DNA from 4 places in the Streptomyces rubradiris genome. Region 4 is predicted to be linked to each of the others. Evidence: riboswitches for the same ligand, from Rfam matches in the RefSeq annotation. Region 4 holds a riboswitch; each other region holds the start of a gene.
The links. Region 4 has a riboswitch for cobalamin ahead of Srubr_RS22380 (FecCD family ABC transporter permease). Riboswitches for the same ligand answer to the same signal wherever they lie in the genome.
Positions count from the first base shown of each region.

Region 1: linked by a shared signal. The riboswitch ahead of metE (5-methyltetrahydropteroyltriglutamate--homocysteine S-methyltransferase) and the one ahead of Srubr_RS22380 (FecCD family ABC transporter permease) in region 4 are both predicted to bind cobalamin.
Region 2: linked by a shared signal. The riboswitch ahead of Srubr_RS06795 (cobalamin biosynthesis protein) and the one ahead of Srubr_RS22380 (FecCD family ABC transporter permease) in region 4 are both predicted to bind cobalamin.
Region 3: linked by a shared signal. The riboswitch ahead of nicT (Nickel transporter NicT) and the one ahead of Srubr_RS22380 (FecCD family ABC transporter permease) in region 4 are both predicted to bind cobalamin.

Region 1 is NZ_BNEA01000015.1:828,924-836,747, forward strand. It holds gene Srubr_RS16940 (ABC transporter substrate-binding protein) at 1-759, opposite strand, end outside; gene metE (5-methyltetrahydropteroyltriglutamate--homocysteine S-methyltransferase) at 956-3,280, opposite strand; cobalamin riboswitch at 3,423-3,654, opposite strand; gene Srubr_RS16950 (ABC transporter ATP-binding protein) at 4,020-6,008, shown strand; gene Srubr_RS16955 (S8 family serine peptidase) at 6,372-7,691, shown strand; gene Srubr_RS16960 (hypothetical protein) at 7,688-7,824, shown strand, end outside.
Region 2 is NZ_BNEA01000001.1:1,452,215-1,460,038, reverse strand. It holds gene Srubr_RS06800 (cobyric acid synthase) at 1-1,225, opposite strand, end outside; gene Srubr_RS06795 (cobalamin biosynthesis protein) at 1,222-2,166, opposite strand; cobalamin riboswitch at 2,265-2,407, opposite strand; gene Srubr_RS06790 (hypothetical protein) at 2,566-2,787, opposite strand; gene Srubr_RS06785 (inorganic phosphate transporter) at 2,822-4,105, opposite strand; gene Srubr_RS06780 (lysozyme) at 4,249-4,983, opposite strand; gene Srubr_RS06775 (class II aldolase/adducin family protein) at 5,201-6,022, shown strand; gene Srubr_RS06770 (alpha/beta hydrolase) at 6,701-7,824, shown strand, end outside.
Region 3 is NZ_BNEA01000015.1:3,975,251-3,983,074, forward strand. It holds gene Srubr_RS30785 (nucleoside hydrolase) at 1-661, shown strand, start outside; gene Srubr_RS30790 (isocitrate lyase/PEP mutase family protein) at 1,070-1,921, shown strand; gene Srubr_RS30795 (bile acid:sodium symporter family protein) at 2,071-3,150, shown strand; gene nicT (Nickel transporter NicT) at 3,047-4,129, opposite strand; cobalamin riboswitch at 4,159-4,342, opposite strand; gene Srubr_RS30805 (ArsR/SmtB family transcription factor) at 4,421-4,771, shown strand; gene Srubr_RS30810 (glycoside hydrolase family 13 protein) at 4,850-6,508, shown strand; gene Srubr_RS30815 (DUF4142 domain-containing protein) at 6,530-7,309, opposite strand; gene Srubr_RS30820 (hypothetical protein) at 7,528-7,824, opposite strand, start outside.
Region 4 is NZ_BNEA01000015.1:2,068,694-2,076,517, reverse strand. It holds gene Srubr_RS22405 (caspase, EACC1-associated type) at 1-357, opposite strand, end outside; gene Srubr_RS22400 (effector-associated constant component EACC1) at 364-747, opposite strand; gene alaS (alanine--tRNA ligase) at 1,008-3,659, opposite strand; gene Srubr_RS22390 (GNAT family N-acetyltransferase) at 3,679-4,248, opposite strand; gene tsaD (tRNA (adenosine(37)-N6)-threonylcarbamoyltransferase complex transferase subunit TsaD) at 4,245-5,294, opposite strand; cobalamin riboswitch at 5,577-5,711, shown strand; gene Srubr_RS22380 (FecCD family ABC transporter permease) at 5,845-6,873, shown strand; gene Srubr_RS22375 (ABC transporter ATP-binding protein) at 6,877-7,644, shown strand; gene Srubr_RS22370 (ABC transporter substrate-binding protein) at 7,654-7,824, shown strand, end outside.

The DNA.
Region 1 (7,824 bases), 1.2 Mb from region 4:
GGCGAGGTTGGGCGGGAGGATCGCACCGTCGAGGTCGCCGGAGCGCAGGCGGGTCGCGCGTACGTCGTCGTCCTCGACGATCGCCATGGTGACCGTCTTCACCTTCGGTGCGCCGCCCCAGTACGTGGGGTTGGCCTTGAAGGTGAGCTTCTCGCCCTTGCGCCAGTCGGCCAGGACGTACGGGCCGGTGCCGATCGGCTTGGTGTTGAAGGCGCCGGTGTTGGGGTCCTGCTTGCCGGCGATGTGCTCGGGGACGATCGGCAGGACCGTGCGGCCGGCGAAGGGCGCGTAGGGGTACTTGAGCGTGAAGACGACCTTGTCGTCGCCGTCCGCCCGCACCTCCTTGATGGCGTCCAGTTCGCTGCGGGAGGTGTTGTTGGTCTTGGTGTCGAGGATGGTCCGGTAGGTGAAGACCACGTCGGCGGAGGTGAGCGGCTCGCCGTCGCTGAACTCGACGCCCTCGCGCAGGGTGTAGGTGTACGTGAGGCCGCCGTCACCGACCTCGGGCAGTGCCTTGGCGAGCGCGGGTCTCAGTCTCAGGCCGGCGTCGCGGGTGAGGAGGCCGTCGAAGATCTTCGAGTTGCCGTCCTTGCCGTAGCCGAGCAGCGGGCTGAGGGTGTCCGGCTCCGAGGCCACCCCGATCACGACCGAGTCGGCGGGCCCACCGCCGCCTTCGCCGCCACCGGGCGCCGAGCACGCGGCTGCCCCACCGGCCAGTGCCGTGGCGACGGCGGCACCGCGTATCCATCGGGTCGTCATGAGCCCCCCCTGTTGCATGGAATTTGTTGTTGCATAGTAAGTGCAACTGAGGACTGCTGGTCCATCGGTCCACGCCGCACACCGTGACAGCGGCGGGGGCTCCCGCAGGCACGTCGCCTGCGGGAGCCCCCGCGTTGTGCCACCTGCCGGTGAAGGCCGAGAAGACGATCACGAGACAGGACGCTTCGCGCTGGTCTCAGGGCGTCTCGGAGGGCAGGGCGCCGCGCACCTCGCGGGCCGCCGCCACCAGGTTCTCGAGCGAGGCGCGCACCTCGGGCCAGGTGCGGGTCTTCAGGCCGCAGTCGGGGTTCACCCACAGCCGCTCGGCCGGAAGGGCCTCAAGGCCCGCGCGCAGGAGAGCCGCCGCCTCGGCGGTGGCCGGGATGCGCGGGGAGTGGATGTCGTACACCCCCGGTCCCGCCTCCCGCGGGTACCCGTGCCGGGCCAGTTCGCGGGCCACCCGCATATGGGAGCGGGCCGCTTCCAGGCTGATGACGTCGGCGTCGAGGTCGTCGATGGCCTGGACGATGTCCCCGAACTCGGCGTAGCACATGTGGGTGTGGATCTGTGTGTCCGGTCGCACGCCGGCCGTGGTCAGCCGGAACGCCTCGGTGGCCCAGGCCAGGTAGGCGGGCCGGTCGGCGGCGCGCAGCGGAAGCGTCTCGCGCAGGGCGGGCTCGTCGACCTGGATGACCGAAGTGCCCGCCGCTTCCAGGTCGTTCACCTCGTCGCGCAGGGCGAGGGCGACCTGGCGGGCGGTCTCGGCGAGGGGCTGGTCGTCGCGGACGAAGGACCACGCGAGCATGGTGACCGGCCCGGTGAGCATGCCCTTGACCGGCCGGTCGGTGAGGGACTGGGCGTACCTCGTCCAGCGCACCGTCATCGGCTCCGGCCGTGAGATGTCGCCGGCCAGGATCGGCGGGCGGACGTAGCGGGTGCCGTAGGACTGGACCCAGCCGTGCCGGGTGGCGAGGTAGCCGGTGAGCTGTTCGGCGAAGTACTGGACCATGTCGTTGCGTTCGGGCTCGCCGTGCACGAGCACGTCGAGGCCGGTCTTCTCCTGGAAGGCGATCACCTCGCGGATCTCGGCCTCGATGCGCCGCTCGTACGTCTCCTCGTCGGTCCTTCCGGCCCGTACGTCGGCGCGGGCGGTGCGCAGTTCTCCGGTCTGGGGGAAGGAGCCGATGGTGGTCGTCGGCAGCAGAGGCAGGCGCAGGTGCGCGCGCTGGGCGGCCGAGCGTCGCGGGTACGGCTGGGAGCGGCGGGTGTCGGCGGCGGTGACGGCGGACGCCCGGGCCCGTACCGCCGGGTCGTGCGTGATGGGCGAGCCCGCGCGGGAGGCCAGATCGGCGCGGTTCGCGGCCAGCTCCGCCGCGATCGTGTCCGCGCCCTGCGCCAGGGCGCGGGAGAGCGTGACGATCTCCGCGGTCTTCTGCCGGGCGAACGCCAGCCAGCGCAGGATCTGCGGCTCGATGTCCCGCTCGACCGCGGCGTCGAGCGGGACGTGCAGCAGGGAGCAGGAGGCGGCCACGTCGACCCGGTCGGCGAGGCCGAGGAGGGTGGCCAGCGTGGTCAGCGAGTTCTTCAGGTCGTTGACCCAGACGTTGCGCCCGTCCACGACACCGGCGACCAGCCGCTTGCCGGGCAGACCGCCGGCCGCGGCGAGATCGTCGAGGTTGGCGGCGGCCGGGCCGGTGAAGTCCAGGGCGAGCCCGTCCACCGGGGCCTTCGCCAGCACGGGCAGCGCCTCGCCGAGCCGGTCGAAGTACGAGGCCACCAGCAGCTTCGGTCGGTCGGCGAGTCGGCCGAGGTCGCGGTAGGCGCGGGCGGCGGCGTTCAGCTCGGCCGGGGTGCGGTCCTGGACCAGGGCGGGCTCGTCCAGCTGCACCCACTCCGCGCCCGCGGCCCGCAGGTCGGCCAGCACCTCGGCGTACACGGGCAGCAGCCGGTCCAGCAGGGTGAGCGGCTGGAAGTCCACCGCGACGCCGGGGGCGGGCTTGGCCAGCAGCAGGTAGGTGACCGGGCCGACCAGGACGGGCCGCGGGGTGTGGCCGAGGGCGAGGGCCTCGCGCAGTTCGGCGGTCTGCTTGCCGGAGTCGGCCGCGAAGACGGTGTCCGGCCCCAACTCGGGTACCAGGTAATGGTAGTTGGTGTCGAACCACTTGGTCATCTCCAGCGGCGCCGCCTCCTGGGTGCCGCGGGCCATGGCGAAGTAGCCTTGCAGGGCGTCCTCCTGGACCGCGGCGCGGTGGCGGTCGGGGATCGCACCGACCATGACGGTGGTGTCCAGGACGTGGTCGTAGTACGAGAAGTCACCGGTCGGCACCTCGCCCAGACCGGCGTCGGCCAGGTGCCGCCAGGTGGAGCGGCGCAGGCCGGCGGCCGTGCGCCGGAGGGCATCGGCGGTGACCCGGCCCTGCCAGTAGCCCTCGATCGCCTTCTTCAGTTCCCGGTTCGGTCCCTGGCGGGGGTAGCCGTACACGGTGGCTTGTACTGCCGCGGCTGCGGACTCGGCTGTCACGGAACTCTCCTTCGCGAGCACTCGTCATGGGTTCCCGGGACGGGACGAGGGCGCGAAGGGATGACGAAGGGCAGCGGGACACCATGGGTGCCCGCCCCTGCCGCCGACCCGCCCTCGAGGTCACCGAGATGCCGTACGCGATGGCCGCGCACGGGCAGTGGCAGGTCTTCGGACTCGCGAGCACGCCTCGTGCCGTACGACGTGTACGAGGCACCTACTGGCCGTCGCTTCCCAGACCCGCTTGCCGGGCCCAGTGCGTATGACGGCGGTCGTTCCCGCTCACCGCTGCGGGGCAGTCCCGGATTCCCACCGGGTTCCCTCTTACGACGCGCCTGCCTGGCGGGCAGGGCGAACCAGCTGCACGAGGCAGCCTATACAGCGGCGCGCCCGCCGTGAAGCCGGTGAAGACACGGCGACGGCGGCGAGGCCGGTGATGGTGAGGTGGCGGCAGACCTTGCGGAGCGGCTTGGCGAACGACCCGCGTGTCCGGGCGGCTTCCCCCGGGCCTTCCGGGAGTCGTGCCGGCCGATCGTTCCCGGGCATCCCGACACGACCGAAACATGTGTGTTCGAAACCACCGCCCGCTCGTTGAGTCGCAGGAGCTGTCACACAACCGGCAAGGGGGACCCATGTCGACTTCGGCCAGGACACCAGCTGGCGCGACTCTCCATCACGCGGCGCGACGGCCGCGCACGCCGGTTCTCCGGGTGCCGCGCCGGTCCGGGCGGGGAGGTGCGCTGTGAAGAGGTTCTTCGGGCGCGTGCGGATGGCCGAGCCGGAGGTCTCCGACGCCGAGCGGGAGCTCTTCGGCGGTCCTCTGCGCTACGACATGGGCTGGTCGGAACATGAGCGTGCCTGGCTCGACCTGACGATGATGTCGGCTCTGCGCTCCATGCCGAGGCTGGTCGGGACGACGTTGCGGATGGCGTGGCAGGCCGACCGCCGCGCTCTGCTCACGGTCGCCGTCAGCGAGGTCGGGCAGGGTGCCGCAGCGGCGGTCGGGCTGCTCGCGGTGAACGCCGTGATGCACGCCCTGCTCGGCTCGGGCACCCCCGGCCAGCGGCTGCACGCGATCCTGCCCGGACTGCTCGCCGCCGCCGGAGCCGCCGTGGTCAACTCCGGTCTGGCCGGCTGGTCCACCTCGCGGGCGGGCCGGCTGGAGCCGTTGGTGGAACGGATCGCCACGACGCGGTACCTGGCCGCCGCCGCGTCCGTCGAGCTGGAGGCCATCGAGGACCCGGAGTTCCGGCGGCTGATCGACGTCGCCCAGTACGGCGCCGGTTCCGCCCGTCGCATGATCAGCGCCTGCGTGGCCGCCTTGAACGGGACCATCTCCCTTTTCTCCACGGCCGGTGTGCTCACCATCCTCCACCCGGTGCTGCTGCCGATGCTGCTCCTGATCGCGGCGCCGCGCGGCTGGGGCGCGATGCGGGTGGCGCAGGAACGGTATGTGTCGGTGATGAGCTGGGTCGAGCATGTGCGGGCCGGCCGCCTCATCGGCAACCTGCTCACGGAGCGCACCGCGGCACAGGAGGTGCGCATCCACGCCGTCGGGCCGTTCCTGCTCAGCCGCTACGAGCGGATGGCGGAGAGCGCCGAGGCGGAGCAGGAGCGGCTGGCCGTCGGCAAGGCCGTCACGGAGTGGGTGGCAGCCGCGCTGTCCGGCCTCGCCATGGCGGCGACGTACGGGGCCATGTTCTGGCTGATCATGAGCGGGCACATGGGTCTGGCCGTGGCCGGGACCGCCGTCATCGCCGTCCGGTCCGGCTCGGCGAGCCTGGGCGGGCTGGTGATGAACGTGAACCAGCTGCACGAGGAGTCCCTCTACGTCCGCGACCACGCCCGGTTCCTGGAGGAGGCGGCGCGGCGCACCATTCCCCGCGGGGGTGATCCCGTCCCGGCACGGGTGCGGCAGGTCGTCCTGGACAAGGTGAGCTACCGCTACCCGGACCGGGAAACCCCCGCCCTGGACGAGGTGTCCCTCACGCTGCCCATGGGCTCGGTCACCGCCGTGGTCGGCGAGAACGGCTCCGGCAAGAGCACCCTGATGAAGGTGCTGTCGGGTTTGCTGCTGCCGCAGACCGGGCGGGTGCTGTGGGGCGGGGCCGACCTCGCCTCCCTGGACCGCGCCGAGGTCTTCGACCGCGTCTCGCTGCTCACCCAGGACTTCCAACGCTGGCCGGTGACAGCGGCGCTGAACATCCGGATCGGCCGGCCCGCACGGGAGGCCGGCCCCGAGGACCTGCGGCCGTCCGTCGACTACGCGGGCGCCGGACCGGTCGTCGCGAAACTTCCCGACGGCCTGCGCAGCCTGCTGGCCCGGATGTTCCGGGGCGCGAGCGAACTGTCCGGCGGCGAGTGGCAGAAGATCGGCCTCGCCCGGACCCACTGGCGCGACTCCACCTCCGATGCCGACGGTGTGCTCATCGTGGACGAGCCCACCTCCGCCCTCGACCCGGAAGCGGAGATCGCGGCCTTCGACAGCATCCGCCGGCTCGCCGCCCCGAACCGGGCCGTCGTCCTGGTCACCCACCGCATGTCCGGTGTCCGCCATGCCGACCGCATCCTCGTCCTGCACCACGGACGGCTCGTCGAGCACGGCAGCCACGACGACCTCATGGCCGCCCGAGGGCGCTACGCCGCGATGTTCGACGCGCAGGCCGCCCAGTACGCCCCCGCGGGCACCGTCCCCCGCCCCGGCTCCCCGGCCGTCACGGATTCCGCATGACCCGCTCGCGGCCGGCTCGCCGCGTGCCGGCACGCGGCAGCGGAGCCCGGCCGGCCGGACCGAAGCCCGTCCGCGGCCCGGCCGGGGGTGATCTCCAGGTCTGGCCTTGCCCGGCGATTCCAGACCACCACGTCCGGAATGCCCCGGGACCGGGCCGGCCTGCCCGGCTGTGAGCACGGGATCGCTCCGGACGAGTTGCGTCCGGCCGTGGCCGGCCCGAGGGTGGAAGGAAAGGCGACACAGCAGGCTCGGACGCGCCGACTCACCCTACGGTCGGACGTGCGGTATCCGCTCGCCGAAGGTGTCTCGGGCGTGCGGCGGGGCGGTCACCGTATGCAGGGGGGCAGTCGGAGCGGAGACACCATGACGAACGAATCATTCGACCGCCGTGCGGGCGAGGGGCAGTTCGGACTCTACGACCAGAGCGTCCGCAAGCGTGAGAACGCCTACACGGGGAAGTACCTCGTACTTCTCGACTGCCAGGAGGAGGAGCGCGGCATGGCGGCGCTGCGCTCCCAGGCCGGCATCGCGAGCGCGGAACCGGTGCGTGGTGCCGAGGCGGAGAGCGCCGTGCGCGTCTTCGGGGCGCCGGACGTGAACGCGCTCTTCCCGGAGTTGGGCGTCGCCGTCGTCGACGTGGCACCGGACCAACGGGAGGCGCTGGTGACGGCCGCTCAGCAGGAACCGGCGGTCATCGCCGCGGAGCCGGAGCGCCTGGTCTACATATCGACCATCACGGACCGTACACCGGAGGTGACGGGGTACTACCCCACGTACCGCAGCGACGAGGACGTCCTGGAGCGGCACACCACGGCGGCGATGGCCGTCTCGCTGGGCCCGGCCTGGGACGAGACCGAGCACACGTGGGGCCTACAGGCGGTACGGGCCAACCACTCTCCCCTGACGGGGCAGGGCGTCGGGGTCGCGGTGCTCGACACCGGAGTGGACACCGCACACCCCGACCTGACCGCGCACATCGCCGGTACCGCGTCCTTCGTGCCGGGGCAGTCCGCGCAGGACGGCAACGGCCACGGCACCCACTGCATCGGCACGGCGGCCGGGCCGGCGCAGCCGCAGCACGGGCCGCGCTACGGCGTCGCTCCCGAGGCGCAGATCCTGGCGGGCAAGGTGCTCAGCAACCAGGGCAGCGGGAGCGACGGTCAGATCCTCGCGGGGATCGCCTGGGCGCTCTCCCAGGGGGCGAAGGTGATCTCCATGTCACTGGGCGCCCCGGTCGGCGCCGGGCAGCTGTTCTCACCGGTCTTCGAGAGCCTCGCCAAGCGGGTCATCACCGCGGGCACGCTGATCGTCGCGGCGGCGGGCAACGACGGCGGGCCGGTCAACCACCCGGCCAACTGTCCCTCGATCCTGGCTGTCGCGGCTCTGGGCAAGGCGCTGGACGTGGCACCGTTCTCCTGCCGGGGCCAGGGTCTCGTCGGTGCCGAGATCAACATCGCGGCGCCCGGGGTCGATGTGCGCTCCGCCTGGCCGATGCCCCAGGTCTACAACACGATCAGCGGGACCAGTATGGCCACCCCGCACATCGCGGGTATCGTCGCGCTGCTGGCCCAGGGGGCGCCGGAGGCCACGGCGTCCGAACTGAGCAAGCGCCTGCTCTCCGGCGCGTACCGGCTCGCACAGCCTCCCGCGAGCGTCGGTGCGGGTCTGGGACAGACTCCGTGACCGAATCCCCGCGGGTGGACGTCATCCTGTCCGTCGACGACCCCGGGCGGTTCGCCGAGACGATCGGGGCGGCGCGGGCCGTCGGACTCACCGTGACGAGTGAGCAGCCGCTCATCGGCACGGCCGCCGGCAC
Region 2 (7,824 bases), on a different contig from region 4:
GTTCGCCGCCCTCGACGGTGGCCACGCCGTGGTGGATCTCGTAGCCGTCGACGTGCTCGCCGAGGGCCTGTCCGCTGGGCCGGGTGAGGGTCTTCTCGCGGGCGAAGCGCACGCGCACGGGCAGGATGCCGAGCCCGTCGACGTGTCCCTGACGGCTTTCGACCTCGTCCTCGATGTGCTCGCCGAGGATCTGGAAGCCGCCGCAGATGCCGAGCAGGGGGCGGCGTTCGGCGGCCCGGCGTACGAGGGCGTCCGCCAGTCCGCGTTCCCGCAGCCACTGCAGTGCCCGTACGGTGCCGCGGGTGCCCGGGATCACCACGAGGTCGGCGTCGGCCAGTTCCTCCGGCCGGTCCACGAACCGTACGACGACGCCCGGTTCGGCGGCGAGCGCGTCCACGTCGGTGAAGTTGGACATCAGCGGGATCGCGCACACGGCGACGCGGAGCACGTCCTCGCCGACCGGGGGAGTGACGGCGGACTCCCGTACGGTGCCCCGCAGGGAGACGCGCAGTCCGTCCTCCTCGTCGATGCCGAGCCCGTGCCGGAAGGGCAGCACGCCGTAGGTCCGCCGCCCGGTGAGGCCGTGCAGCATCTCCAGGCCGGGTTCGAGCAGGCCGACGTCGCCGCGGAACTTGTTCACCAGGAATCCGGCGACGAGTTCCTGGTCCTCGGGGGAGAGCAGGGCGACCGTGCCGAAGAAGGACGCGAAGACGCCCCCGCGGTCGATGTCACCCACCACCAGCACCGGCAGCCGCGCGCCCCGCGCGATGCCCATGTTGACGATGTCGGTCCGCCGCAGGTTGATCTCGGCCGGGCTGCCCGCCCCCTCGCAGATCACCGCGTCATACGTGCCCCGCAGTTCGGCCAGGCAGTCCAGCACCGTGCCCAGCAGCCGCTGCTGGCGCCCGCCGTGGTAGCCGCGCGCGCTCAGCTCGCCCACCGGCTTGCCGAGCAGCACGACCTGGCTGCTCTGCTCGCCGCCGGGCTTGAGCAGCACCGGGTTCATCAGCGCGGTCGGCTCGATCCGGCAGGCCTGGGCCTGCATGGCCTGGGCGCGGCCGATCTCCGCGCCCTCCCGGGTCACGAACGAGTTCAGGGACATGTTCTGCGCCTTGAACGGCGCCACCTTCACGCCCTGGCGCGCCAGCCACCGGCAGATCCCGGCGGTCACGACGCTCTTGCCGGCGTCCGAGGTGGTGCCAGCCACGAGGAGACCACCGTTCACTTCCCACGTCCTTTCAGCAGTGCGCGCGCGGCGAGCGTGGTGCCGAGGGCGAGCAGGCCGACGCGGCGGGAGAGCCGTACCGCCCGGTCGATGTCGGTGACCCGGACCGGCCGTCCGCTGCCGCCGTTGAGTACGGGCCGGTGTTCGACCCGGCCGCCGTAGGAGAGCGTTCCGCCGAGCCGGACGCCGAGGGCGCCCGCGAAGGCGGCCTCCACGGGACCGGCGTTGGGGCTCGGGTGCTTGCGGGCGTCGGCCTTCCAGGCGCGCAGGGCGCCGCGCGGGTCGGGTCCGGCGACGGTGGCGAGTAGGGCGGTGAGCCGGGCGCCGGGCCAGCCGGCGACGTCGTCGAGGCGGGCGGAGGCCCAGCCGTAGCGGCGGTGCCGGGGCGACTTGTGACCCACCATCGCGTCCAGGGTGTTGACGGCCCGGAACCCGAGCAGCCCCGGCACCCCGGCCACGGCTCCCCACACCAGGGCGCCCACCACGGCGTCGGAGGTGTTCTCGGCGACCGACTCGACCACGGCCCGGGCCATCCCGTCGGCGTCCAGCGCCTGCGGGTCCCGGCCGCACAGGTGGGGCAGCCGGGCGCGGGCGGCCTCGGTGTCCCCGGCGGCCAGGGCGCGCCCGATCGCCTGGGCCTCGCGGGCGAGCGAGGTGCCGCCGACGACGGCCCAGGTGGCGGCGGCGGTCAGCGCGACGGAGGCGGTACCGGAGGGGCGTACGGCGCGTGCGGCCAGCGCCCCGAGCGCGACGGCGCCACCGGCGCATACGGCGGTGTGCACGGCGCCCCAGCCCCGGTGGTCGTGCCACAAGGCGCCTTCCACGGCCGTGGCCGCGCGGCCGAACGCGGCGACCGGGTGCCCGCGGCGGGGATCGCCGAGGAGCAGATCGCCGAGGACGCCGGCGGCGGCACCGTACGCGTATGTGCGGTCGGCACCCATCGGCTCAGCCGGCCGTGGGCACAGGGGCGTTCCTGGTACGGGTCCTTCGGCAGCCGAGCATGGCGATTCGTGTCCTCACTCAGGGTGTCCACGCCCTGGTTCGACGGATTCCGGCGGCGAGAGTTCCTGGCTCCCGGGGAGTTCTTCCCCGGTGACAGTGGCGGGACCGCGCCGGATTCGCACCGGCTTCCTCTGCTGCCGCCGTACATGGCCTGGGCAGTCCACCACGTGCCCGGAAGGGCCGTCAACTTGCCTTTGACCTGGGATGCCCGACTGTGCTGAGGCCCACATCGCCGGGGCGCCGGGCGGGTCTTCGGGGCCGCCGGGACATGCGTCCGCCCCGCCGGGTCCGGCGGGTGGGCCGGTCGGCGGGGCGGAGGCGGGATCGGGGGCCTGCGGTCAGGCCACGATCAGGTAGATGCCGTAGGCCACGGCCGCCGCGCAGGCGGCGAAGCAGGCGTAGGCGCCGGTGACGGCGAGCGCGGCGGAGCCGCCCTGGGCCGTGGTCCGCTCGCGGCGGGACAGTCCGTTGATGCCGAGGGTGAACAGGGCCACCAGGCCCACCGTGAACACGACGCTGACGCCCAGCACGGAGCCGAGGGCCGCCCAGTCGATCTTCATGCGGATTGCTTCCTTCAGTAACCGTGCGGGCGGGTCAGACCGTGGCGGCCGGCGGGGCGGCGGGGGCCGGTTCGGCGGCCGGGGCGGGGATCGTGGCCGTCAGGCCGGCGGTCCTCAGGTCGGCGGTGGCCGGGGCCGTCAGGCTGTCGGCGAGCGGCCCGGCGGGCGGCGGGGTGACCGCGGCGATGGCGGTGGTGACGACACCGGCCGGCTCGCCGGTCTCCTCGACCACGTTGGTGTGGTCCACGACCTCGCGGCGGGAGATCTTCCAGATGGCGGCGCTCGCGGCGACCAGGAAGACGGCGACGGCGGCGGTGCCCCAGTCACCGAGGTCGGTGACGGACTCGGCGCCCGCGCCGACCAGCGCGGCGGCCGGCAGGGTGAGCACCCAGGCGACGGCCATGCGGGTCGCGGTGGACCAGCGGACCACGCCGCCCTTGCGGCCGAGGCCCGCGCCCATCACCGAGCCGGAGACGACGTGGGTGGTGGAGAGGGAGAAGCCGAGGTGGGAGGAGGCCAGGATGGCGGTCGCGGCGCCGGTCTGGGCGGCGAAGCCCTGGCGCGGCTCCAGGTCGGTCAGGCCCTTGCCCATGGTGCGGATGATGCGCCAGCCGCCGATGTAGGTGCCGAGCGCGATGGCCAGGCCGGCGGAGAGGATCACCCAGGTGGGAGGGTTGGCGCCGGGGGCGAGGGAGCCGCCCGCGATCAGCGCGAGGGTGATGATGCCCATCGTCTTCTGGGCGTCATTGGTGCCGTGCGCGAGCGAGACCAGGCCGGCGGAGGCGATCTGGCCGACGCGGTAGCCCTTGCGGGTCGCCTCGGTGTCGCCGGTGCCGCCGACGCGGTAGGAGAGCCGGGTGGCCAGGAACGAGGCGAGGCCCGCCACGACCGGCGCGGCGACGGCGGGGAGCAGCACCTTGGTGACCAGGACGCCGCCGTGGACGCCGTCGAAGCCGGCGGAGGCGACGGTGGCGCCGACCAGGCCGCCCATCAGGGCGTGCGAGGAACTGGACGGCAGGCCCACCAGCCAGGTCAGCAGGTTCCAGAGGATCGCGCCGACCAGGGCGGCGAAGATGACCTCGGGCCGGATGCCGGTCTCGTCGACGAGACCCTTGGAGATCGTGTTCGCGACCTCCACGGAGAGGAAGGCGCCCGCGAGGTTGAGGACGGCGGACATGGTCACCGCGATCTTGGGCTTCAGGGCGCCTGTGGAGATGGTGGTGGCCATCGCGTTCGCGGTGTCGTGGAAACCGTTCGTGAAATCGAACGCGAGAGCGGTTACCACCACAATCGCGAGGATCAGCGAGAAGCTTTCCATTTACCCAGGCAATCGTTCGAGGTCGTTGGCTGGATGAACGTAGGCAACCTGGGTGAACGGAAGATGAACTGGGGCGGGCACGGCGGTGTCGGCAATCCCATACCCGGGTTCTGTTCCGCCCCTCCAGGTCGGACACCCCTTGGCTACCGGCCCCGCGCGAAGATCCGCAGCCGGTCCAGGGTGCCGTTGAAGAGATCCTGGTCACCCGGCAGCGTGCCCTTCGTGCGGTACTGCCAGAACGTCCAGTACCGCCAGCCGCCGGGCAGCGCCCCGGGCTTCGCGGTGCCGTGCCGGGCGATCCACAGCGGGTGGTTCTTCGAGAACGCCCGGCTGTTGCCGGTGCACAGCTTCCACCACTGGGTCGTCGTGTAGATCACCGGGCGGCGGCCGGTTCTGCGCCGGGTCTCGTCGCTGAACGAACGGATCCAGGCGACCATGCGCTTCTTGCTCAGTCCGTAGCACTGGCGCGAGCCGTAGGGGTTGTACTCGATGTCGAGCGCGGGCGGCAGAGTCCAGCCGTCCCCCCGCCAGCCGCCGCCGTGCTTCACGAAGTACGCGGCCTGCTTGGCGCCGGAGGACCGGTCGGGGCGGGCGAAGTGATACGCGCCCCGGATCATGCCGGCCTTGCGGGCGCCGGAGTACTGCTCGGTGAAGTAGGGGTTGCGGTAGCCGGTGGACTCGGTCGCCTTGACGTAGACGAACCGCGCCCCCTTCTTCCGCGCGTCCGGCCATTTCACGTGCCGCTGGTACGACGACACGTCATGGCCCTTGGGCGGCTTGGCGGCGGCGGTCGCGGGACCGGTGAGGGCGAGGACCGCCGCCACGGCCGCCGCGAGGACGCTCGCGCGGCGGCGGGCAAGGGTGGGTACACGGGCCATGCGGTTCCCCCGGGGTGGCGGACGACGGGCGCGCCGGCCCTCGCGGGCGGCGGCGCTCGTGGAGTGGGCAGGAGTGAGTCATTCAAGGTCCGCCGATCACGGCACTCTGGGCGATTTCAGGCGTTTCACACCGAAATCCCCCCGTTCGGCCTCACGGTTTCCGCCCCGGATCCACCGGCCGCCGCTCCCCGTCCCCCCCGGCTGGCAGGATCACCGCATGGCTGAACCACGACGGAACGCGAAGGACGGGCGACCGGACGGACGACGGGATGGGCGACCGGACGGACGACGGGATGGGCGACCGGGCGAGCGGCAGGCCGAGGGGGAGGGCGTGCGCCGGGGCGCGGGGGAGGGCGCGGGGCCGGCCGTCGGGGTGGACGCGGGGGAGGACCCACGGCAGGACGTGACGCGGCTCTGGGCGGAGGTGGTCGCCACGGCGCGGCGGACCGTCGCCGACGGGCTGGTGGTCGGCACCTCCGGCAACGTCTCCGCCCGCCTCGGCGACCTCGTCCTGGTCACCCCCTCGGGCGTGCCCTACGACCGGCTCACCCCCGCCGACCTCACCGGCGTCGACCTCACCGGCCGCCAGGTGCTCGGCACCCTCGTGCCGACCAGCGAGCTGCCCATGCACCTCGCCGTCTACCGCGCCACCGACGCCCGCGCGGTCGTCCACACCCACGCCGTGCACGCCACCGCGGTCTCCACGCTCGTCCCCGAGCTGCCGCCGGTCCACTACATGGCCGCCGCCCTCGGCGGTCCCGTACGGGTCGCTCCCTACGCCCCCTACGGCACCGACGAGCTGGCCGGGAACATGCTCCGGGCTCTCGCCGGCCGCTCCGGCTGCCTGCTGCGCAACCACGGCACGGTCACCTACGGCGCCACCCTGGACCAGGCCTACGACCGCACCGCCCAGCTGGAGTGGATGTGCCGCCTGTGGCTGACCGCGTCGTCGGTGCCGGGCCTGACCCCGTCCCTGCTCACCGAGGCACAAGTCGCGGAGGCCGGGGAACGTTTGAAGGGGTACGGCCAACGGAGGTGACCCCTTTTGCCGAACAACAGCCCGCCCCGCACCCCGCCCGACCGGTCCCGCCCGGGCCCACCGGCCTCACTGCACGGCACCTCGCCGACCGCGCGCGCCGCGTATGACAGGGCCCTGCCGACCGCACGCGCCGCGTACGCCCGAGTCCTACCGATCGCGCGCGCCGTGTACGACCGAACCGTGCCGACCGCACTGGCCCTGCTCCGCCGGCTCCGGCCGGCCGGGCTCGCCGTGCGGCCGGGGTGCCGGCCGTCGGCGGCCTCGCCTTGGCCCCGGCAGCCGATGACGGTCATGGCCATGGCGACGTCCGGCACCCCGGCCGCGCACGACCGGGCCCGGCCGGCCCCGCTCGCCGCGCTCCGCCGCACCCTCGCGGACCGGCCCGCCCCGGCCCGCCGCGACGACCCTTGGCCCCGGCACGCCGGTACGTGGCTCCGGCCCCGGCACATTGCCGCCCGGCCGCGCCGCGCCGGCACGTCGCCCTGGCCCTGGCGCGTACGCACCCCACCCCGGCGCGACGGCACCCCGCCCACGCCCCCGCGCCCGGCCCTCCCACCCTCCGCACCCCGCCCCGCTTCCGTCCCAGCCCCCTCACCCCGCCCCTCTCCCGTCCCAGCGCCCTCACCCCGCCCGGCGCTTCGGCTGGCCGCCGCCCGGCGCCGCCGTGACACTGGATCCGTGCGCACCGTCTCAGCGACCGCCGGCGCGGTCACCGCCTTCCTGGCCGCCGGCACGGCTTCCGTGGTCGTCGGCCGGCTCGCCAGCGACGCCGCGTTGAAGGTGTCCGCGGGCCGCCCGCTGCCGACCGAGCCCCGGCTCACCGTGCACGGCGCGGCCGCCGACCGGATCACGCTCACTCGCGACCTGGCCAGTCTGCGCCCCGGCGTCTACGGTCTCGCCGGCGACGGCTCGCACGCGGTCGTCGGCCCCGTCGTGGAGGGGACCCCGCACGCCGCCGACACCGTCGTACGGCGCCTGGAACGCGTCACCCACGGCACCTTCACGGCCGGCGACGCGGCCTGGCTCACCCCCAACCTGTACGTCGGCAACCCCCGCACCGCCCTCGGCCTGGACCACACCGACGTCGACGTGCCCGGCGAACTCGGTGCCCTGCCCGCCTGGTTCGTGCCCGGCGGCCGGGACACCTGGGTGATCGCCGTACACGGCCTCGGCACCACCCGGGAGCACGCCCTGAACGTCATGGGCTTCCTGCACGCCCGCCGGCTGCCCGTCCTCGCCCTCGCCTACCGCGGCGACCCCGGCGCCCCCCGCCCGCCGGACCGGCTGAACCACCTCGGCGAGACGGAGTGGCGGGACGTCGAGGCGGCCATCCGGTACGCCGTCCGCCACGGCGCCCGCCGCGTCGTCCTCCTGGGCTGGTCCACCGGCGCCGCCATGGCCCTGCGCGCCGCCGAGCACTCCCAGGTCCGCGACCGCGTCGCCGGGCTCGTCCTGGACTCCCCGGTCCTCAGCTGGCCGGCCACGCTGCGCGCGCTGGCCCGGGCCCGGCACACCCCGGAGCCGCTGCTGCCGCTCGCGGTGCGGGCCGCGCAGGGCCGGGCCGGACTGCACCCCGACGGGCTCGCCGAGCCGGGCGGCCCGGACCGGCTCCAGGTGCCCACCCTGCTCGTGCACGGCCCGGACGACCGGGTCGCGCCCTGGGAGTACTCCCGCCGGCTCGCCCGGCGCCGGCCCGGCCTCGTCACCCTGCACACCGTCCCGGACGCCCCGCACGCGGCGATGTGGAACGCGGACCCCGAGGAGTACGAGGAACGGCTGCGCAGGTTCCTCACCCCGCTGCT
Region 3 (7,824 bases), 1.9 Mb from region 4:
GGACGTGGACGCGGTCACCCTGCTGCGCCGGGAGATCCTCGCCTGCCCGCGCCCCGTGACGCTGGTTCCGACCGCCCCGCTGACCAACATCGCGCTGCTGCTGCGCACCCACCCGGAGGTCACCCGGAACATCGAGCGGATCGTGTTCATGGGCGGGGCGGTGACCACCGGGAACGCCACCCCGGTCGCCGAGTTCAACGTCTGGCACGACCCGGAGGCCGCGGCGGTGCTGCTGACGGCCGGGGTGCCGATCACCATGTACGGCCTGGACGTCTTCCGGCGGGTCGTCGTACCCGGCGCCGAGGTGCGCCGGCTGCGCGCGAGCGACGAGCCCGGCGCCCGGCTGGCCGGGGACCTCCTCGCGTGCCGGCCGACCCGGCAGGGCCGTGCGCCGGGAGCGGAGGAGGCCGGCGGCCTCGGTGACGCGGGCGCGGTGTGCGCGGTGGCCGATCCGGCGGGCCTCACCACCCGGCTGCTGCCGGTCGAGGTCTGCCTGGCGCCCGGCCCGGCCCGCGGCCAGACCGTCGTGGACCTCCGGCCCGGCCCCGGCGAGGCCGAGTTCCACGCCGACGACTCCGAACGGGCCCTGGTGGACGTGGCGTTGGACGTGGACGTGGAGCGGTACGTGAAGTTGTACCTGGAGACGGTGGCACGGCCCTAGCGTCCGCCGGGCCGGGCCGCGGCAACGCCCCTCACCCGAGCCGGATCAATGCAACGCCCTTTACAAAAAGGGTGTCCGGCTCGTCGGGGAGACCCGATTCGGCCATCGTACGGCCCCTCGGTCCGGTCGGGAGCCGGTCGATCACATGGGTGAGCAGGCGTTCATGTGCCTGAACGGGCGTTCCGGAACGGCACGTTTCAGACCGCGAACGCAAAGAGATGGTTGTGGCTCGGCAAAGGGTTTCCTAATCTTCGGGCCACCGGGCTGGACAGCTGTAGACCGGGCGCCTCTCACGAGGAAGGGCACCCGGCCGGTCTGGTGCGGAACATGCCGCGCGGCCAACAGCTTTGGCGGGCAGACGGTCGCAGCGGCGCACAGCCCACGCAACCAGCAACCACGGAGGATACCGTGAGCCACCCCAACCGGCTACGCGATGCCATTCACTCGGACGGCACCACCCCTCTGATCGGCGTCTTCGACATGTTCTCCGCGTCCGTCGCGGCGCAGCACTACGACGGCATGTTCGTCTCCGGCTTCGGCTTCGCCGCCTCCCACTACGGCCTGCCCGACATCGGCTTCATCGCCTGGCCCGACATCATCGCCTTCGTCCAGCGCCTGCGCATGGCGTTCCCCGCGCAGCACCTGCTGGTGGACATCGACGACGGCTACGTGGACCCGGAGACCGCGTGCCACGTCGTGCAGAACCTGGAGGCCGTCGGCGCCTCCGGCGTCATCCTGGAGGACCAGAAGCGGCCCCGGCGCTGCGGACACGTCGACGGCAAGCAGATACTCCCGCTGGAGGAGTACCTGGAGAAGCTGGAACTGGTCCTGCAGTCCCGCCGCGACCTGGTGGTGGTCGCCCGCACCGACGCCACCGAGGAGGACGAGATCCTGCGCCGCGCCAAGGCGCTCGCCGCGACCGACGCCGACGTGGTGCTGGTCGACGGGGTCCGCAGCGTGGACTGGATCCACAAGGTGCGCAAGGTCATCGGGGACAAGCCGCTGCTGTTCAACCAGATAGCCGGGGGCAAGTCGCCGCGGCTGTCGCTGAGCGAGCTGTCCGACCTGGGCGTCGACGTCGCCATCTACAGCACGCCCTGCCTGTTCGCCGCGCAGACCGCCATCGACCGGGCCCTGACCGAGCTGAAGGAGGCCGACGGCCGCCTGCCGCAGACCGGGCCGGACAGCGTGGGGGTCGCCGAGTGCCTGGCCCTGCTGGAGAAGAACATCAGCCGGCACCACGTGCACACCCCGGCGTGACCTGATCCACCACAGGGGCCCGCGCGCCGCCGGCACGCGGGCCCCACCGGTTGACGAACCCCATGGACGAACCCCATGGACGAAACCCATGGGTGAGGCCCACAGAGGCATCCCCCGTCCCATGCCACCCGCTTCCAAGGCAGGAGCGCATGTCTCAGACGCTCACAGGCTCGGTCCGCGGTCTGGCGCGCCGTGTCGACTGGTACATCGTCGCGCTGTTCGGCGCGATCGGGATCGCCGCGCTCGTCCCGGCCGAGGACACGGCGGCCGAGGCCGTCTCGTGGCTGACCAAGCTGGCGATCGGCCTGCTGTTCTTCCTCTACGGCGCCCGGCTCTCCCCGCAGGCCGCGCTGGACGGCGTACGGCACTGGCGGCTGCATCTCCCGGTGCTCGCCCTGACGTTCGCCGCCTTCCCGCTGCTCGGCCTGGCGGCGCGGCTGCTGCCGGACGGGTGGCTCGGCGCCGAACTGACCGCCGGTGTCCTCTTCCTGGCCGTGCTGCCGTCCACCGTGCAGTCCTCCATCGCCCTCACCTCCCTGGCCCGCGGCAACGTGGCCGCGGCCCTGTGCTCCGCGTCCTTCTCCACGGTGCTGGGCGTGGTGCTCACCCCGGTGCTGGCCGTCGCGCTGATCGGCGGCGGCGAGGGCGGCGGAATCCCGATCGGCGCGGGTCAACTCGTCGACATCGCCGTCCAATTGCTGCTGCCGTTCGCCGCCGGACAGGCGGTGCGGCGGTGGATCTCCGGCTGGCTCGGCCGGCACCGCAAGGTGATCGGGCTCTGCGACCGGGGCTCCATCCTGCTCGTCGTCTACGCGGCGTTCAGCCGGGGCATGACCACCGGCATCTGGCAGCGGGTGTCCCCCGGCCGCCTGGTCCTGCTCGGCGTGCTGATCGCGGTCCTGCTCGCCGCCGCGCTGCTGCTCGCCGACCGCTCCGCGCGGGCGCTGCGGCTGCCCCGCGAGGACCGGGTGACGGCGGTCTTCTGCGGGGCGACCAAGAGCCTGGCCAGCGGGCTGCCGATGGCCTCCGTGCTGTTCCCCGCGGACGAGGTCGCCATGACCGTCCTGCCGCTGATGCTCTACCACACCCTCCAGCTGGTGGTCTGTGCCGCGCTCGCCCGCCGCCTCAGTCGGACGGCGCCGCCCGCACCGACCAGCGCTCCTCCACCCGTGCCAGCCGCCAGTACGCCAGCGCCGCCGCCCACACCACCACGAACAGGCCGACGATGAGATAGCCGACGCTGTCCAGGTTCAGCCCGGCCACCCAGCCGGTCACCGGGTCGCTGAGGCCGGCCTTCTCGTGCAGCACGCCGACCAGTTCGATCGTGCCGATGAAGAAGGCCACGGCGATGGACAGACCGGTGATGGCGAGGTTGTAGAAGACCTTGCGGACGGGGTTGGCGAACGCCCACTGGTAGGCGAAGTTCATGAACGTGCCGTCGAGGGTGTCGAACAGGCTCATCCCGGCGGCGAACAGCAGCGGCAGGCACAGGATCGCGTACCAGGGCAGGCCGGCCGCCGCTCCCGAGCCGGCCATCACCATCAGGCTGACCTCGGTGGCCGTGTCGAAGCCGAGGCCGAACAGGAAGCCCAGCGGGTACATCTGCCCCGGCCGGGACACGGACTTCGTCAGCCGCCCCAGCAGCCGGTTCATGAACCCGCGGCCTTCCAGGTGCCTCTCCAGCTCCGTCTCGTCGTACCCGCCCGCGCGCATCGCCCGGAACACCTTCAGGATGCCCGCCAGGGCGACCAGGTTCAGGGCGGCGATGAGGTAGAGGAAGGACCCGGAGATCGTCGTACCGACCACCCCGAGCACCTGGTGGGTGGTGGAGCCCTCGTTCATCACCTTCCCGGCCAGCGAGGTGCCGCCCGCGATCAGCAGGGCCAGCAGCACGACCACGCTGGAGTGCCCGAGCGCGAACCAGAACCCCACCGACACCGGCCGCTTGCCGTCGGCCATCAGCTTGCGGGTGGTGTTGTCGATCGCCGCGATGTGGTCGGCGTCGAAGGCGTGGCGCATGCCGAGGGTGTAGGCGGTGATGCCCAGCCCCACGCCGAACACCTGTGAACCGACCTCGAAGTGCCGCGGGGCGACCAGCAGACAGAGAATCCCGAAGGCGACGACATGCAGGGCGAGGATCACCACCAGCAGCCCCGCCGTCTTGACGGTGTCCTCGCGTCGCCAGCGGAAAGAAGCGGCATCAGCCATCGGGTTCACGCTCCAGCACCTCGTGGATCACTTCGTGAGCTGCCGTGGCCGGTCTCCTGGCTTACGGGTCACGCGTCCGCCGTTCCTGCCTTCCCGGCCTTTCGACCAGTGGCCCGGCGGGTGCCGGACGGAACGGGAACTCCCCGATCACAGTGGCGAGGGCCGCTCCGGTCTCACACCGGCTTCCCGAACACCACGGCCCGCCCACGGTAGAGGGGCACACGGTTGCCTGCATAGCTGCGCAGTCGGGCAGGTATGCAAGATCACATCGCCGCCTGCCAGGATGGGGGCATGCATCTCGTTCCTGCCGACCGGGCCGATCGTCGCACCATCGACGGTCACCGGGTGTGCGAGGCGATCGCCGCGATCGGCGACGCGGGGCGTCTGCGCACCTGGGCCGACCGTTTCTCGTTGCTGGCCGACGCCAACCGGCTCGCGCTGCTGCTCGCCCTGCACCGGACCGGGCCGCTGGCCGTCTCGGACCTGGCGATCGCCACGGGCATGAACGACCCGGCCGTCTCGCAGGCCCTGCGGCTGCTGCGCGCGGCCGGGGTCGTGGCGGGGGAGAAAGAGGGGCGCGTGGTGCGCTATCGGGTGGTGGACGAGGACGTGAGGGGCCTGTTGGAGCACTGCGCCGCCTGATCGCCCCGGAAAAGGTTCCCTTTCGGGCAATGTGGACAGATACCCATCCGTACCGCCGTCCGTCCCATGGGAGCCCGTATGGCAGACCGTCCGCCGGACCTCTCGTCCAGGAACCCCGACTGGTGGCGCCAGGCCGTCATCTACCAGATCTATCCCCGCAGTTTCGCCGACGCCGACGGTGACGGTCTCGGTGACCTCAGGGGCCTGACCCAGCGGCTGTCGCACCTCGCCACGCTCGGCGTCGACGCCCTGTGGCTGAGCCCCTTCTACCCCTCCGAGCTCGCCGACGGCGGCTACGACGTCATCGACCCGCGCGGTGTCGACGAACGCCTGGGCACGCTGGACGACTTCGACGCCCTGGTGGGCGAGGCGCACCGGCTGGGCCTGAAGGTCGTCGTGGACATCGTCCCCAACCACACCTCCCATCTGCACCGCTGGTTCCGGGAGGCGCTGCGCGCCGGGCCCGGATCGGCCGCCCGCGAGCGGTACGTGTTCCGGCCGGGACGCGGCGCGCACGGGGAACTGCCGCCCACCGACTGGCAGTCGGTGTTCGGCGGCAGCGCCTGGCAGCGGGTGGCCGACGGGGAGTGGTACCTGCACCTGTTCGCCCCCGAGCAGCCCGACCTGAACTGGGACAACGAGGAGGTCCGCGCCGACTTCCGCACCACCCTGCGGTTCTGGTGCGACCGGGGCGTGGACGGCTTCCGCGTGGACGTCGCGCACGGCCTGGCCAAGGACCTCACCGAGCCGCTGCGGGACCTCGGCACCCTCGGCACGGCCGGCGAGGCGGCCCTGCTGCACCTGCCGCCGGGCAGCCACCCGTACTGGGACCGGGACGAGGTGCACGAGATCTACCGCGACTGGCGCAAGATCTTCGACGCCTACCGCCCGCCCCGCATGGCCGTCGCCGAGGCCTGGGTCCCGGGCGGCCGCCGGTCCCTGTACGCCCGCCCCGACGAACTCGGCCAGGCCTTCAACTTCGAGTACCTCCAGGCCCGCTGGGACGCGGACGAGCTGCGGGAGATCATCGCCGGCGAGCTGGCCACGGCCCGCGCGGCCGGTGCCTCCGCGACCTGGGTACTGTCCAACCACGACGTCGTACGGCACGCCTCCCGGCTCATGCTGCCGCCCGGCACCGACCCGGAGTCCTGGCTGCTCGCCCACGGCGCGGCGCCCGCCGTCGATCCGGCCGCCGGGCTGCGCCGGGCCCGGGCGGCGACCCTGCTGATGCTGGCGCTGCCCGGCTCGGCGTATCTGTACCAGGGCGAGGAACTCGGCCTGCCCGAGGTCGCGGACCTGCCCACGGAGGTGCTCCAGGACCCGATCTGGGAGCAGACCGGCCACACCCGCAAGGGCCGCGACGGCTGCCGGGTGCCCCTGCCGTGGACGACGTCCGGGCCGTCCTACGGCTTCGGGCCCGGCGCCGGCTGGCTGCCGCAGCCCGCGTCCTTCGCCGGCTACGCGGTCCAGGCGCAGGCCGGTGTGGAGGGCTCCACGCTGGAGCTGTACCGCACGGCCCTGCGGCTGCGCCGCAAGCTGCTGGACGGCGAGACGCTGACCTGGACCCCGGGCGCCCCGGCCGGCGTGCTGGACTTCACCCGCACCGAGGCCTGGCGCAGCGTCACCAACCTGGGCACCGAGCCGGTGCCGCTGCCGCCCGGCGAGGTCCTGCTGAGCAGCACCCCGCTGCCCGGCGGCGGGGTGCTGCCGCCGGACACCACCGTGTGGCTGGCCTAGGACCGCCCGGCCGCGCCGCGGCTAGCCGGCCGGCGGGGCCGGGCTCGGTCCCGCCCCGGTGCCGCCGCCCGCGAGGGCGTCGATGTCCACCGGGGTGGAGGTGGCCGACGGCGGCGGGGTGAGGACCACCTCCGGCCGGCCGGCGGCCGGGGGCGGCGGGGTCAGGTCGGAGTCGGGCAGCTTGGGCGAGGTGGTCTGCTGGAACAGGGTCCGGTCGAAGTCCACCAGGCCCGTCTTCTCCATCATGGAGATGTGGTCCAGCACGGTGTCGTTGGCCTGGTCGGCCAGGGCCCGCACCAGCGAGTTCTTCGTGGTGGACCGGATCTTCGCCACCGTGTTGAAGATGGAACCGTGCGTCATCCGCAGGATGTTGGCGAAGTCGGTGTCGAACCGCCTGCCGCTCTCCCCGTCCAGCTGCCGCACGAAGCCCCGCTGCTGGGGGCTCGCCTCGTCGGGCAGCGTGATGTTCAGCAGCGGGGCGATCGCGCGGCAGGTGGTGTCGAGCGCCGCGTGTCCGTCGACCAGGTGCCGGCTGGCCGTGATCACCGCCTCGGAGCCGCCCTTGCGCAGCCCGATCTGCCCGACGGGGTACTCCCACAGCCCCGCCGCCCGCACCTTCACCACGAAGTCCCGGTCCTGCTCGGTCAGCGGCCCCCACCGGGTGCTCGCGATGACACGGTCCGGGGCGCCGGAGACCTGGCTCAGGCCGAGCATGGCCGGGTAGGCGAGCGCGGCGAGGGTCAGGGCCATCGCACCGCCCACGAACAGCGTTCCGGTCGCGTTCCGCGAAAAGCGCACCATGCCTCCTGCCGGGGATCTTCCGTCGTCGGCCCGGACGCACGGCGGTACGCGGGCCCGGACACCCAAGCGGTACGGACGCGGGGCCGGTCCGTCTCAGTGCGCGGGGTGAAGAACCGCGCCGGCCCGGGGCCCGGCGCGACCTGTCACACCGGCCGGCCCCGTCGGACCAGCGCATGGCGGCCGTCTTCTCCTGGACGGCCTGAGCGCGGGCTCGCGGCCTACGGTGCGGCCTGGAGCCGGCCCAGCTGCCGCTGGATGTTCTCCAGCGCGCCGCGCCTGCGTCCGGGCACCCTGAGGCGCAACCGCGCGAGCGCGGGGCCGAGTTCGCGGGCCCGCGCGGGATCGTCGATGCGACCCCACTGGTGGTGGGCACGGTCCACGGCCGCCTCCACGGCGGGCGCGTCCGCCGCCTGCCCGGCGGCCAGCCGCGCCTCGGCCACCGCGAGCCAGGCCCGGCAACTGCGCACCGGGTCCCCGGCGAACATCGCCAGATCGGCCCGCACCTCCCGCCAGTG
Region 4 (7,824 bases):
CATCCGCTCCAGGAACTCCGCCGGTACGGCCGTGCCCGGCAGGTCGGCCGGATCGGTGTCCCGGGTCAGGAAGTACAGCTGGCCGTCCTGCTCGCAGTACTCGCCGTGCCCGCTGAAGTAGAGCAGCGCGGTCTCGCTGGGCTGCCGGGCCTCCAGGAACGTCTCCACGGCGTGCAGCATCTCCGCGCGCGTCGGCTCGGCGGCCATCGCGCACTCGTTGTACATGCCGATCTCGGTGTTCTCCAGGACGGCCCGCATGTAGTGCAGATCGGCGCGTACGGCGGGGAGGTCGGCGTACGCCTCGCTGTCGTAGGTGGAGACGCCGACGAGCAGGGCGTGTCGGTCGTTGTCGGTCATCGTCGCTCAGCCCGCCGTCGTGCCCTCGTCACCGCCGTCCGCGAGGAACCGCTCGATCAGTGTGTCGTCCTCGCGGGCCTCCTTGCCGGTGACGTGCAGGACCGCGCCGTCGGGCCGCTTGACGACGATGGTCCGCTGCGGGACCCGCGCCAGCCATGTCTGCACCAGAGCGACGGCGAAAGAGCCGGCGCTCAGCAGCAGCCCGACGGTCTCCGCGGAGGGACCGCCCTTGTCCCCGGCTCCCGGCGGGCCGCCGGGCGCGGGCAGGTCGAGCCTGGCCGTGGGGTCCGCCTCGGCGAGCACGGCGAGCAGTTCGCGTGCCTCCTTGCGTGCGCGCAGGGGGTCCTCGTCGATGACGGAGATCCGGTATCCGGTGTGGTTGTCGGGCATGGCGTTCTCGTGCTCCCGGTGAGTTCGCCGGCTCCTTGCCGGGCGAACGACACTAGCGCCCGGCACTGACAACGCGGCTCCCGCTCGGCCTCGCCTCGCAGGTCGTTGGCGCGAAAGTGCTCGCCGGTGGCCGGGGCCCACGCGTTGCCTGCCGGGTCGGGCGGGGTCTCAGCCAGGGTCTCCCTGCTGGGCAGGCCGGCCGACGTGATCGGCGCCCGGGAGTAGCCGGGCCCGCCCTCCGGCAGGCCGGCGGAAAGTCCTCAGTGGCCGTGGAGAGTTGCCGGTACGGACTCCAGTACGCGACGCAGATCGCCCGCGGGCAGGCCGCCGCCCTGGGCCAGTCGCGCCGTTCCGCCGCCCTTGCCGTTCAGGAGCCGCTTGACCAGTCGCGCGGCGTGCAGTCCCGACGCGTCGGCGGCCCCGTTGACGGCGGCCACCAGGCTCGTCCTGCCGCCGGCGGCCGTTCCGATCACCACGACGCCGGGACGGTCGGCGGGGAGCAGGTCGCGGACGGCGGTGGCCAGGGTCCTGGTGTCGTCCGGGCCGCCGTCCGCCGTGGCGGTGACCACCAGGACTCCGTCCGCGTCCTGTGCCCGGCCCGCCAGTTCGGCGGCGCGTGCGCGCAGGGCGGCCTGCCGCAGCCGCTGGTTCACCCGGTCGGCCGACTTCAGCCGCTCCAGCAACCCTGCGACGCGGTCGGGGAGTTCGGCGCGTGGCGCCTGGACCTGCTCCGCGATCCGGGCGACCAGGTCGCGCTCGCGGGCCAGGTAGCCGAATCCCTCGATGCCGACGGCGGCCTCCAGGCGCCGCATCCCCGCACCGACCGAGGACTGTGACGTCAGCGCGACGACGCCGATCTGCGACGCGTGCTCGACGTGCGTGCCGCCGCACAGCTCCCGTGACCAGGCGCCGCCTATCTCGACGACACGGACCTTCTCGCCGTAGGTCTCGCCGAAGAGGGCGAGCGCGCCCAGCTCCTTCGCCTCCGGCAGGGTCATCCAGCGGACGCCGACCGGCAGGTCACGGCGCAGTGCCTGGTTGGCGGCCTCCTCGATCTCGCTCTGGGCGGACGGCGACAGGGCGCCCCGCCAGGGGAAGTCGAGCCGCAGGTGGCCGGGGCGGTTGTACGAGCCGGACTGCAGTGCGGTGGGGCCGAGCACCTGGCGCAGGGCCGCGTGCAGGACGTGGGTGCCGGAATGGGCCTGCCGCGCGCCGAGCCGCCACTCGGGATCCACGGCCGCCGTGACCTCGTCACCGACCGCGAGCTCACCCGCTGTGACGCGCACCTGGTGGACCACCAGCCCGGGCAGCGGGCGCTGCACGTCCAGGACTTCGGCCTCCACCGAAGCGCCGGTGAGGTGGCCGGCGTCGCTTTCCTGGCCACCGGACTCGGCGTAGAACGGGGTGCGGTCCAGGACCGCGGTCACGATCTGTCCCTCGCCCGCCGCCGGGGCCGGGCCGGAGGCGGTCACCAGGGCGAGAACACGGGACCGGGTGGTCAGGGCGGACCACGCGCGCCAGTCGGTCGGACCGTGCTCGCCCAGGACACCCCGCAGGACGGCCGTGTCCGTGCCGCCCGACTTGCGGGCGCGCGCGTCGGCCCGGGCGCGTTCGCGCTGCTCCCGCATCAGCGCGGTGAAGCCCTCGCGGTCGACCTCCACGCCCTGTTCGGCAGCCATCTCCAGGGTGAGGTCGATGGGGAAGCCGTAGGTGTCGTGCAGCAGGAACGCCTGCGCGCCCGGAAGCCGCCGGCCGCCGTGCGACGTGACCTCGGCCACGGCCGTGTCCAGGACGGTCGTTCCCTGGCGCAGGGTCGCGCGGAAGGCGTCCTCCTCGCCGGCCGCCCGGTCGGCGATCCGGTCGTAGGCGTCGGCGACCTCCGGGTAGCCGGGCGCCATGCGGTCGCGGGCCACGGCCAGCAGTTCGGGCAGCGCGGGGTCCTGGTGGCCGAGCCGGCGCATCGCGCGTACGGCCCGGCGCAGGAGGCGGCGCAGTACGTAGCCGCGGCCCTCGTTGCCGGGGGAGACGCCGTCGGCGAGCAGCATCAGGGCGGTGCGGACGTGGTCGGCGACCACCCGCAGGCGTACGTCGGCCTCGGCGTCCGCGCCGTAGCGGACACCGGCCAGCTCGGCGGCCCGGTCGAGGACCGGACGGGTCTCGTCGGTCTCGTAGAGGTTGTCGACGCCTTGCAGCAGGGTGGCCATGCGTTCCACGCCCATGCCGGTGTCGATGTTGCGGTGGGGGAGCTCGCCGAGGATCGGGTAGCCCGACTTGCCGGGGCCTTCGCCGCGCTCGTACTGCATGAAGACGAGGTTCCAGAACTCCATGTACCGGTCCTCGTCGACCGCCGGTCCGCCCGCGCGGCCGAGCGCCGGACCACGGTCGTAGTACAGCTCCGAGCAGGGACCGCACGGTCCGGGCACGCCCATGGACCAGAAGTTGTCCTCGTCGCCGCGCGCCACGATCCGCTCGTCGGGAAGGCCGGCGACGCGCCGCCAGAGGGCGCGGGATTCGTCGTCGCCGTGGTGCACGGTCACCCAGATCCGGTCCGGGTCCAGGCCGTAGCCGCCGTCCGGCGTCGGCGAGGTGGACAGCTCCCAGGCGAAGGCGATGGCCTCCTCCTTGAAGTAGTCGCCGAAGGAGAAGTTGCCGTTCATCTGGAAGAAGGAGCCGTGCCGGGTGGTGCGGCCGACCTCCTCGATGTCCAGGGTGCGCACGCACTTCTGCACGCTCGTCGCCCGCGGCCACGGCGCCGCCGTCTCGCCCGTCAGGTACGGCTTGAAGGGGACCATGCCCGCGTTGACGAAGAGCAGCGTCGGGTCCGGTGTGGGCAGCGGGGCGCTGGGGACGACGGTGTGACCGCGCTCGGCGAAGAAGTCGAGGAAGCGGCGGCGGATCTCGGCGGTGCGCATGGTGGGCTCCGGGTGGCTGCTACAGGGGCTGGGCGGCCAGGTTTCGGGCGGGGTGGTGAGGGCCGAGGAAGACCGTGATGCCGTGGCCGCCGGGGGCGGGGTGGGTGGCCTGGGTCCAGCCCTGGCGGCGGTAGAAGGCCAGGGCCCTGGGCGAGCGGACGGACGTGAGCAGCCAGGCGCGGCCGTCGGGGGCGTCCTCGGTCACCGCTCGCAGGAGGCCGGCCGCGATCCCGGTGCCGCGAGCGGCGGGGCGGACGGCGAGTTCGTCGGTCTCGCGGGCGCCGCACAGCCACTCCTCGGTACGGACCGGGCCGAGACCGGCGGCCGCCTGCGGATAGCAGCGGTCGGCCGGGAAGGGGGCGGGCGTGTCCCAGGCGGTGGCGAAACCCACGACGTTCCGTCCGTCGAAGGCGAGTGCCGCGGTGAACCCCGGACGCCGTACGTCCGAGCCGAGCCGCGCGAGGAAGGCGTCCGCCCTTTCCTCGTCCTCGTTCCAGGGCGGCGCGCAGAACGCGTCGGCGTAGACGGAGCGCAGGGCGGCACCGTGCTCCAGGATCGCGTCGGGGGCGACGACACGGATGTCCGTCACGCGGCCACCGCCGCGGTCGCCGTGGGATGCAGGGCCGCGTACTCCAGTGGCGCCGAGGGGTCGACGGACAGGTCCCAGGGCGCCGGTTCGGCCCCGGCCCGTACGAGGAGGTCGCCGACGGCGGCGATCATCGCGCCGTTGTCCGTGCACAACCGCGGCGGCGGCACCCGCAAGGTGATCCCGGCCGCCCGGCAGCGCTCCTCGGCCAGCGCCCGCACCCGCGAGTTCGCGGCGACCCCGCCGACGACGACCAGCGTGCCCACCCCGTGCTCCCGGCAGGCGGCGACGGCCTTGCGGGTCAGTACGTCGGCGACCGCCTCCTGCAGCGACGCGGCCCCGTCGTGGACGGGCAGTTCGCGCCCGCGGTGGGCTTCCGCCCAGCGGGCCGCCGCCGTTTTCAGCCCGGAGAAGGAGAAGTCGTAGGAGCCGGGGAGGGGGCGGGGGAAGTCGACGGCGCGTGGATCGCCGTCCCGGGCGGCCCGGTCGATGGCCGGGCCGCCGGGGTACGGCAGCCCGAAGACCCGCGCGACCTTGTCGAAGCACTCGCCGGCGGCGTCGTCCAGGGTGTCGCCGAGGTGGACGATCGGATCGCGGGCCAGGTCGCGCACGAGGAGCAGCGAGGTGTGGCCGCCGGAGACGATCAGGACCACGCACGGGTCGGGCAGCGGTCCGTGCTCCAGGGTGTCGGCGGCGGCGTGACCGGCGAGGTGGTGCACGCCGTGGAGCGGGACGCCCAGCGCGTAGGCGATGCCCTTCGCTCCCGCGAGGCCCACGTGCAGCGCGCCGGACAGGCCCGGGCCCGTGGTCACGGCGACCGCCCCGATGTCGGAGAGCCGCAGCCCGGCCTGGTCCAGCGCCTGGCGCACCACCGGGCGCAGGGCGTGCAGGTGGGCCCGGGACGCGATCTCGGGCACCACTCCGCCGAAGCGGGCGTGCTCGTCCATGCTCGACGCCACGGCGTGCCCGAGCAGGCGTCCGTCCCGGACGAGCCCCGCACCGGTCTCGTCACACGACGACTCGATCCCGAGGACGATCGGAGAGCCCATGCCCTCCCCTTCCCTTCCTGCAACAAAATAGTTATTGCAACCAGTGTGCAATAAGATCTCCCCGGACGTGAACCCGGTCCCGGCCGCACGGTGATCGCTTAGTAGAGTCCACTCCTGTCGCCCCCCGAACTCCGAGGTAGCCAGCAGTGACCCCCGCCCGGACCGCGTACGAGCCGAACACGTCCTCCGCACCGCGGAACGCCTCGGTGTGCCCCGACCGCGGCAGCCACCCGTACCCGCCGCAGCGGGGGCGCCATCGCCGCTGACCCAATACCCCGGGCCTGCATGACGTCAGGCCCTCGCCTCCCGTGGGGGAAGTCCGGTGAGAGACCGGCGCTGACCCGCAACGGTGTGCACGGAGCCGGATCCGACGGTTGTCGTGCGAGCCCGATCGCCTGCGGGGGCGTGACGACCCGTTGACTGCTCGCCGTGGACCGCGAGAGGGGTACCGGACGGCCGACCGCGGCCTTACGGGCTGATCCTGCTCGATGTCCAGCAGGCGGCCCGTTCGAAAGGCCCCCAGGTGCGCCGAGGTACGGCCCCCACCCGCATGCCCGTGTTGCCGCTCAGCCTGTCCCTGGCGCTGCTGCTCCTGCTGTCCCTCGTGACCGGGGTCGGGCTCGGCGCCGCCGGCGTCGGCTGGGCGGAGGTACCGCACTTCCTGTGGGCCGGACTCACCGGCGGGACCGTGCGGGCGCGGGACGCGGCCGCGTACACCATCGTCTGGGAGATCCGCCTGCCGCGGGTGCTGCTGGGGGCCGTGGTCGGAGCGGGGCTCGCGACCGTCGGGGTGGCCGTGCAGGCCATGGTGCGCAACGCGCTGGCCGATCCGTTCGTGCTCGGCATCTCCTCCGGCGCGGCGGTGGGCGCCAACGCCGTCATCCTCCTCGGCGCGTTCGCCGGGCTCGGCGTGTGGGCGCTGTCCGCCTCGGCGTTCGCCTCCGCCCTCGCCGCCATGGCGCTCGTGTACGCCGCGGCCCGCTCCTCGCACGGGCTGACGCCCCTGCGGCTGATCCTGACCGGCACGGCACTGGCGTACGGCTTCGAGGCCGTCACCACGGTCATGGTGTTCGGCGCGGCCCGGGGCGAGGCGGCCCGGTCCGCGATGATGTGGCTGCTGGGCAGCCTGGGCGGCGCCACCTGGGCCAGTCTCCCGCTCGCCGCCGTCGCGGTGGCTGCCGGATGGGCCTGGCTGCGGTGGCGGGCCGAGGCGCTCAACGCGCTCGCCATGGGGGACGAGACCGCGGCCGCGCTCGGCGTCGGGCCGGCCCGGCTGCGCCGGGAGCTGTTCCTCGTCACCGCGGCCGTGACCGGGACGGTGGTGGCGGTCAGCGGGGCCATCGGATTCGTCGGGCTGATGGTGCCGCACGTCACCCGGATGCTGGTCGGCGCCGACCACCGGCGGGTACTGGCGGTCGCCCCGCTCGCCGGGGCGGTGCTGCTGGTGTGGGCGGACGCGCTGTCCCGGCTGCTGTTCGCCCCCGCCGAGCTGCCGGTCGGAGTGATCACCGCGGTGGTCGGCGTGCCCGCGTTCCTGCTGCTGATGCGGCGGGGCGGCTACGCGTTCGGGGGGCGCTGAGCGATGCGACTCGACATCGAGGACGTCACGATCGAGGCGGCCGGACTCCGGCTGGTCGAGCACATCGACCTCACCGTGGGCAGCGGGGCGTTCGCCGGACTCGTCGGTCCCAACGGCAGCGGCAAGTCGACCCTGCTGCGCTCCCTGTACCGGGCGCTGCGGCCGGCCGGGGGAGCGGTACGGCTGGACGGGGACGACCTGCACGCCATGGACGCGCGGGCCGCCGCCCGCGTGCTGGCCGCGCTGCCCCAGGAGTCCTCGGCCGAGTTCGACTTCACCGTCGCCGAGGTGGTCGCCATGGGGCGGCTGCCGCACCAGGGCCGCACGGCCGCCTCGGACCGGGAGATCTGCGCCCGGGCGATGGCCCGCACCGGCGTCGCCCACCTCGCCGGCCGCGGCTTCCTCGGCCTGTCCGGCGGCGAGAAGCAACGGGTCCTCATCGCCCGTGCCCTGGCCCAGCAGCCGAGGGTCCTGGTCCTCGACGAGCCCACCAACCACCTCGACATCGCCCACCAGCTGGACGTGCTGTCCCTGGTCCGCGCCAGCGGCCTGACCGTGCTGGCCGCGCTGCACGACCTCAACCTGGCGGCGGCCCACTGCGACGTGCTGTACGTCCTCGACGGCGGCCGGATCGTCGCCTCCGGTCCCCCCGGGGAGGTCCTCCGACCCGCCTTGCTGGCCGAGGTGTTCGGCGTGCGGGCGCACACCGTCCGGCACCCGGAGACGGACGCCGTCCAGCTCCTGTTCGACCTGCTCCCGCCCACTGCCTGAAGGATGCCCATGCGCAAGCAGCTACTTGCCACCGCCCTCTGTCTGGCCGCGACCGCCACCGGATGCGGCGCCACGGTGGAGCCGGCCGAGGACGCGAAACCCTCCTCCTCCATCACCCTGACCAACTGCGGTCGCCAGGTGACGTACGACAAGGTCCCCGAGCGGGTCGTCACCAACGAT